Regions from separate parts of the Arthrobacter sp. 10T413_2 genome, predicted to be linked through region 3. Evidence: riboswitches for the same ligand, from Rfam matches in the RefSeq annotation. Region 3 holds a riboswitch; each other region holds the start of a gene.
The links. A riboswitch is a leader RNA that binds a small molecule or an ion and turns the genes downstream of it on or off. The one in region 3 is predicted to bind cyclic di-AMP.
Positions count from the first base shown of each region.

Region 1: linked by a shared signal. The riboswitch ahead of AC1DBQ_RS00525 (M23 family metallopeptidase) and the one ahead of AC1DBQ_RS14420 (NlpC/P60 family protein) in region 3 are both predicted to bind cyclic di-AMP.
Region 2: linked by a shared signal. The riboswitch ahead of AC1DBQ_RS05260 (aggregation-promoting factor C-terminal-like domain-containing protein) and the one ahead of AC1DBQ_RS14420 (NlpC/P60 family protein) in region 3 are both predicted to bind cyclic di-AMP.

Region 1 covers NZ_JBFTHK010000001.1:109,782-111,986, forward strand. Annotated here, with positions in the region: gene serC (phosphoserine transaminase) at 1-8, opposite strand, end outside; gene AC1DBQ_RS00520 (iron-dependent transcriptional repressor DtxR) at 357-1,052, shown strand; cyclic di-AMP (ydaO/yuaA leader) riboswitch at 1,203-1,416, shown strand; gene AC1DBQ_RS00525 (M23 family metallopeptidase) at 1,421-2,205, shown strand, end outside.
Region 2 covers NZ_JBFTHK010000018.1:27,938-30,218, forward strand. Annotated here, with positions in the region: gene AC1DBQ_RS05255 (hypothetical protein) at 1-32, opposite strand, end outside; gene AC1DBQ_RS05260 (aggregation-promoting factor C-terminal-like domain-containing protein) at 217-1,020, opposite strand; cyclic di-AMP (ydaO/yuaA leader) riboswitch at 1,020-1,179, opposite strand; gene AC1DBQ_RS05265 (sensor histidine kinase) at 1,360-2,281, opposite strand, start outside.
Region 3 covers NZ_JBFTHK010000090.1:4,417-6,697, reverse strand. Annotated here, with positions in the region: gene AC1DBQ_RS14435 (cation:proton antiporter) at 1-17, opposite strand, end outside; gene AC1DBQ_RS14430 (hypothetical protein) at 14-451, opposite strand; gene AC1DBQ_RS14425 (hypothetical protein) at 487-741, opposite strand; cyclic di-AMP (ydaO/yuaA leader) riboswitch at 917-1,117, shown strand; gene AC1DBQ_RS14420 (NlpC/P60 family protein) at 1,122-1,796, shown strand; gene AC1DBQ_RS14415 (sensor histidine kinase) at 1,926-2,281, opposite strand, start outside.

The sequences.
Region 1 (2,205 bases), on a different contig from region 3:
TCGCTCACAGTGGCTCCAATTTTCGGCTGGTTCGTAGCGTGGCTGGGAGGTGGCCTGGCCGGGACGGCTACAACGGACACCCCTTGTCATTCTGCCTGTTTTATTCTGCCTGACGGCCCCCGGCGATACGGAAAAGCCTCTGTCATAGTCCGGTCATTGAGAAGGCCCCGAGGGGCCGGCCGGCGGACGCCGGMGGAGCATCCGCAGTCCGGACCAAGAATTATCCGGAGTAATTCAAAATAGGCTAGGCTGTTCTGCGAACGTACGGCGGATCTCGCCAGCGCGCATCCTTACACGCAGCCCGCACGCGGTACGGTGGGAATGACGCAAGGACTGCGCTCGAGGAGCTGAGCTGAATGACGGATCTGATCGATACCACGGAGATGTATCTCCGGACCATTCTGGAACTTGAAGAAGAAAACATCGTCGCCCTCCGCGCCCGCATCGCCGAACGACTCCGCCACTCCGGCCCCACTGTTTCCCAGACCATCGGCCGCATGGAGCGTGACGGCCTGGTGATTGTTTCCGGCGACCGGCACCTTGAACTGAKCGAAACCGGACGGAAACGCGCCGTCGGCGTCATGCGCAAGCACCGCCTCGCCGAACGCCTGCTCGCCGACGTGATCGGGCTCGATTGGGCCTACGTCCACGAGGAAGCGTGCCGCTGGGAGCACGTCATGAGTGAGCGCGTCGAGCGCAGGATCTTCGAGATGCTCGACCACCCGACCGTTTCGCCCTACGGGAACCCGATTCCGGGGCTCGCGGAACTTGGCGGGGCGCCCTCGGGGGCCCACGCGGACGGCGTCGTGAACCTGCTGGAGGCCATGGCCGGCTACGGTGCGGAGTCGCGGATCACGGTCAACCGGCTCGCCGAGCCCATCCAGGTGGAACCGGAGCTTCTGGCCCAGCTCGACGAGGGCGGAATCCGCCCCGGTGCGCTCGTTTCGCTGGAGCGGGTGGGGGAGTACATCTCGGTCCGGGTCCCGGATATCGAGGGCGCCTTGGAGCTGCCGCCAGAGGTTGCCGCGCATGTCTTTGTAACAGTCGCCTGACCAGCCAAAACGTCACCGTCATGGGACGACCCATGAGTTCTGCACAAACGCMATCACGGATTTATCACCGAGGGGCTTAATCGCCTATAGTTAGTGCCCTGTACCGATACCAAAGCGTTACCTGATCCGAAGCCGAACCCTGCCAGCGGATCAGTCGCAGAACCACCTCCTGGCAGGGGCGGGGGAACCACTATCGGCTGCTTCTTCGGCAGCCTTGGGGTGAAGTCCGTCAGCGGCAAGCAGCTTCCATCGAACGGTCCCCACAGGACGCCTCGGTGACCGGGTGCTTGCAACGGCGGACCGGGTCTTTGATCTCTCTGACCCGAATCCGACAGCTAACTTCGCAGGCTCTCAGAGAGGAACCGTTCTTGACCACCCAGACCGCCAGGGGCCGTCGCCGCGCGACCGGTCCCGCTCCGGAGCCGCGCCCCGTCGTCGCGCATACGGCCGAACGTCCGCGTGACGCGCACCGCGACGAGCGTCGTGGCCGCCGCAGCCCGTTCCGTCAGGTAACGGACTTTGCCGCCGCCAGCGGCGTGGGGCAGAAGGCCGGAATCGCGCTGGCCGCCACTGGTCTGGTCCTCACGGTGACGGTGCCCGTCACGAGTCCCGTCATGGCCTCGAACACCGACGGATCCGCGGTCTCGGCCGCAGTGCAGCCGGACGTCACGGCTGCCGCCGCCGCAAAGCTCGATTTCAGCCGGACGGCCATCGCCACCAAAGGCGACCCGGACGGGAAGCTCAAGCAGCTGCTGAGKGCCCAGTCCGTCGGCAGCATTACCCGCGCGGCTTCAGCCGGCACGCTGGGTCCGCCGCTGGACCAGCTGGTCACGGCATCGCCGTTCGGCTACCGCGTCAGCCCCATCACGGGCGGTCCGGGGGAGTTTCACCGCGGCCAGGATTTCGCCGCCCAGTGCGGCACGCCGGTCCACGCCGCCGCCAGCGGCACCGTGACCTTCAACGGATGGCACCCCTACGGCGGCGGCAACCGTGTGGTCATTGACCATGGCAACGGTCTGGAGACCACGTACAACCACCTGTCCTCGTCCTCGGTGAAGGTCGGCCAGAAGGTCTCCCGCGGCGATGTCGTCGCGCTGAGCGGGACCACCGGCGCCTCCACGGGCTGCCACCTCCACTTTGAAGTGATGGTCAA
Region 2 (2,281 bases), on a different contig from region 3:
GCGAGGACCGCCGGAATTGCCCATTTTTTCATGTTGTGCTCCTGGAATTTGATTCCGTGCCCTGGAGCGGGCACCCCGCGTACGTGGTGAATGGAGGCAGCGGTGCCCAAGCGTCCCGCCCCGACCTTGAGAAAACCTTGTCCCCTGAAATACGCGAAGGCCCCGGATCACGATGGATCCGGGGCCTCCTGGGCGCTGCGGGCTGGTGGTGGGGGCTTAGTACCAGTTGTGGGACAGGTGGAAGTTCAGTGCACCACAGGGGGAGCCGTAGCGCGACTTGACGTAGTTCAGGCCCCAGTTGATCTGGGTCCGGTAGTTGGTCATGTAGTCCGCGCCGGCGCTCGCCATCTTCGAGGCGGGCAGGGACTGGACCACACCGTAGGCGCCGCTGCTGGCGTTCGTGGCAGTCGTCTTCCAGTCCGATTCCTTGGTCCATAGCTTCTGCAGGCACTGCATCTGGCCGGGCGCCCAGCCATAGCTGCCCAGCTGGGCAGCGGCGTAGGCCTGTGCCCCGGCGGGGTCGTCGATGGCGACCGGCGCCGGTGCCGGTGCGGGAGCCGCTGCGGGAACGGGAGCTGCTGCGGGAGCGGGCGCGGGGGCTGCTGCGGGAGCGGGCGCCGGTGCGGCCGGGGCAGCGGGGGCGGGTGCCGGTGCTTCGGCGGGCTTGACCTCCGAGATCTGAGGTACTGCGCCGCTGGGTGCTGCAGCAGCCGGTGCGGCGACCTGGACCCGCTCAAAGTTCAGCTTGGCCAGGGGATCGGCCATGGTGGCCGTTTGCGAGCTCGCAACAGTGGCCCCGTAGCTGCCCGGCTCTGCGGCCTGGCTGGCGGCGGCGCCGCCAGCCACCAGTACTGCGCAGGCGGCGGTGACGACGGCGGCGCGGCGTCCGGTGATGCCGAGCCCGGTGGCCAGCCGCGACAGGGCGGACGCCTGCGGTGCCGGTGCGGCACGGTGGCGTGACTTGCCGGCGCGGGAATGTGAAACGCCGTCAGGGCGCGTTTGTACCTGGAATTTAGTCATGATGGCCTCTCAACGCCTGCGGAGTTAGCTGTCGGGTTCGGATGAGGTCATCCGGCCGCACGGAATATCACGTGTCGGCTTCACCCCAAGGGCGCATGTGTGCAGAATGCCCGGGAACTCTGGGTCCCCCGCCTCTGCCTGGTCCAGCGGAATCCGGGAAGCGGCAGAGTTTGGCGTCCATCCGGATATGCGGCACAAATGGAGGCCGCACTCGAAAAACGGTACAGGACTACTGAGCTTAAGTCACATTTGGGTAACGGGAGTCACAGAGGCGGCGTGTCGCGTTGCGCGAGATTCCCGCGCGCGTGCCCGTAGTCGACCCTGTAGCCCCGGTGCCGGTTACGCCGACGGCGGCACGGCCGGGAGCCGAACAGCGAACTCCGTCCGGCCCGGCCGGGACGTGACCTCGACGGTCCCCCCGTGGGCCTCCACGATCGAATGGACAATGGACAAGCCCAGCCCGCTGGTGCCCTCGGACGTCGGTGCAGGCGCCGTGGCATGTCCGCTGACGTTGCTGCCTGCCGCACCCCCGGATCTGCCGGAAACAGAGCCGGAAAGAAGACCGGTAGAAGAGTCGGAAGCGCCGCGGGCAGCGGACCCGGACCGGGCCCCCGCCGTAGCTACCGCAGGGCTGCCTGCGGAGCTGGCTGCGGAACCGGCCGCAGGATTGGTGCGCGATGCGTCAGCCCGCGCGAAACGGGCGAAGACCCGGCCGACGAATTCGGGGGCGATGCCGCTGCCGTTGTCCGTCACCGTAACCACGGCGCTGCCGTCCGCTGAACGCATGACGCCGGTGACCACCTTGGTCCCCGGTTCCGTGTGCTTGCGCGCATTGGACAGGAGATTGGCGAGGACCTGGTGAAGCTGGGCCGCATCGCCGCGCACCACCACCGGCTCATCCGGCAGTTCCAGCTGCCAGATCCGGTCCGGGGCCATGACCTTCTCATCGCTCACGGTCTCGACGGCCAGCTGGGTGAGGTCGACGTCGGCGACCTTGAGCGGCTGCCCCTCGTCCAGGCGCGCCAGCAGCAGCAGGTCCTCCACCAGGGTGGTCATCCGTTCGGACTGGCTTTGGACACGGGCCAGGGATTTCTCGCCGTCGGGCGTGAAGTGCTCGGTCATCCGCATCAGCTCCGTGTAACCGCGGATCGCCGTGAGCGGAGTGCGGAGTTCGTGCGAGGCATCCGCGACGAACTGCCGCACCTTCATCTCGCTCTCCTGCCGCGCCTCGAGGGCGTTGGAGACGTTGTCCAGCATCTGG
Region 3 (2,281 bases):
AGGGTCAGGAAGGTCATGGCTCGAGACTGCGGGACGGCCCCGGGCCAATCGGGGCAACAAGCTTCACCGGAATGTCTGTGTTCTCGTCCGTGAGGTAGGAAGCGCAGACCCGGTGATAGCCGTCGGCAATCTGGGCCGCGACTCCGGCGTCGAGGTCCCCGCGAACCAGGAGGACGGGGGAGAGCGGACGGCCGTCKGCAATCTTGGCCAGGTCGGAGGCCACATGGGGGTTGTCCCGGGTCAGGAGCGGCAGGCCTGAGGCCCGCAGGATGTCTTTGGCCACGTGATGGGTTAGCGGCGCCAGGCGCAACGACTCCACGATGGCGGCGGCCCTGGCGTCATCGGTGAGCAACGAGAGATAACGAGCGGCAGCCGGATAGTCGTGTTCCTCGGGCTCACCGCGCCACAACACCTGGTCGCCMTCGTGGCCCTTGTCCGAATCCTTTGTCATKGAATGAGACTAGTCCCGTGGAGGGTGCAGCGCGCCTACGTTCCTGACCKCCGTTCCACTACCGCGTAGGCCTTGCCGTCCAGGAAGGCCCAGTCGTTGACAACCATGAACCCGAGGGCGTCCACCCGGTCGTTCAGGACGTGTTCGTCGAAGCCGCCGTCCCGAGGCTCCGCATCCCATGTGGACACATGGACGTCCGGGCCGTCCAGGATCAGCAGTTMGGTATTGACGTCGAAATCCTCCTGGGGCTGGTTGCTCAACTGGCAGATGGCGACACAGTGGCTGTTCATTTCGGGCCTCCGCTTCCAAGGTGGTGCTGATGGCATCATCTTATGGTCGAAAAGCTGCGCCGCCCTATGGGCAACTKCCGGACCGCACTGTGGTGGCCGTTACCTGAATGTGACATTAGCCTGCGGTTCGCGCTACGGTGGATAAGTGCCTGTTGTCTCCGATACGGGCGCTCCCCAGCCGATTGCCTAACTCTGCCGCGGCCCGGGGGTAACTCGCACCAACGACCGGCAGAGACGGGGAAACCACTTTTGGCCTGCTGATACGCAGGCCTTGGGGTGAAGCCGCACAGTGCCCGCAATKACGGGCCCGGGAGTGCGGCCGGGTGACTCCCATCCGAATCCGACAGCTCACCTCGCAGGCATTGGGAGAGGCTACATCCATGTCTTCAATCAATACTTTTGCGCGCCATGCCGCCGTCCTTGCGGCMGCATCCGGCCTGGTTCTCACCAGCGGAATGGCCGCCAACGCAGCCCCGGCACCCGTGCAGCGGGACGCCGCTCCGGCCTCCGCCGCGGAAGTCAAGGGACTTCTCAGCGCGCCAGTCAGCGCCGATTCAAGCGTCAAGATCAGCTTCGACCGCCCCGCAGTGAGCTCTGTCGCCGCGCCGGTCATCGAACAGCCCAAGCCCGTTGCCGCTGCTCCCGCAGCAGCGCCCGCAGCAGCACCCAAGGCGGCCGCTGCGCCGTCCGTGCAGGTGCAGGCCGCTACGGCGCCCGCCMCGGCCGCGGCGCCCGCCGGTGGCCGCAACGCCATCATGCTTTCTGCCGCGTACAGCCAGCTGGGCATCACCCAGGACTGCACCGCGATGGTGGAAAAGGCCCTTGGCGCGGCCGGTAAGCCCGTCGGCGACATCGGGCCCCGGGCCTTCCTTGGCCTCGGAACCGTTGTGGCGGCCCCGCAGCCCGGTGACATGGTGGTCCAGTCCGGCCACGTCGGCATCTACGCCGGCAACGGCCAGGTGATCAGCGGCGGTATGAACGGCGCCAACCAGACGATCGTGCACCCGCTGTCCTGGCTCACCGCGACCGGCGGCGTGACCTTCGTCCGCGCGTAAACCCGGTAGGAGCCAGGCGGCCCCTCCAGGGGCCACCCAGTCCGGAAAGACCGGCGATCGATTTTCTCTTGGGGGCAAGCGATCGCCGGTCTTTCCCTTGCCCGGATTACCACGGATTTCTCCGGTTTCTCAGTCGTTCCCGCCCGCGGCCAGCGGAAGCGTCATCTTCATGACCGTGCCGGCGTCGCCGGTGGAGGCAACCTCGACGGCGCCGCCGGCAGCCACGGCTATCTCCCGGACCAGGGCCAAGCCGATGCCAAAGCTCCGCTGTCCCTGCGTTCCGCCGGTGCTGGAAGTTCGCACGAAGCGGTCAAAGATCCTTGCCTGGTCCACGCCGGTGATCCCGGTCCCCGTGTCCGCCACGGTGATGACCGCGCGGTTCTGCTCGATCGCCGTCGTGATGGTCACACGGCCGCCCGGTGGGGTGTGGGAGAGAGCGTTGTCCGCCAGGGCCAGGACGGCGCGGCGCAAGGCGTTGGCGTCGA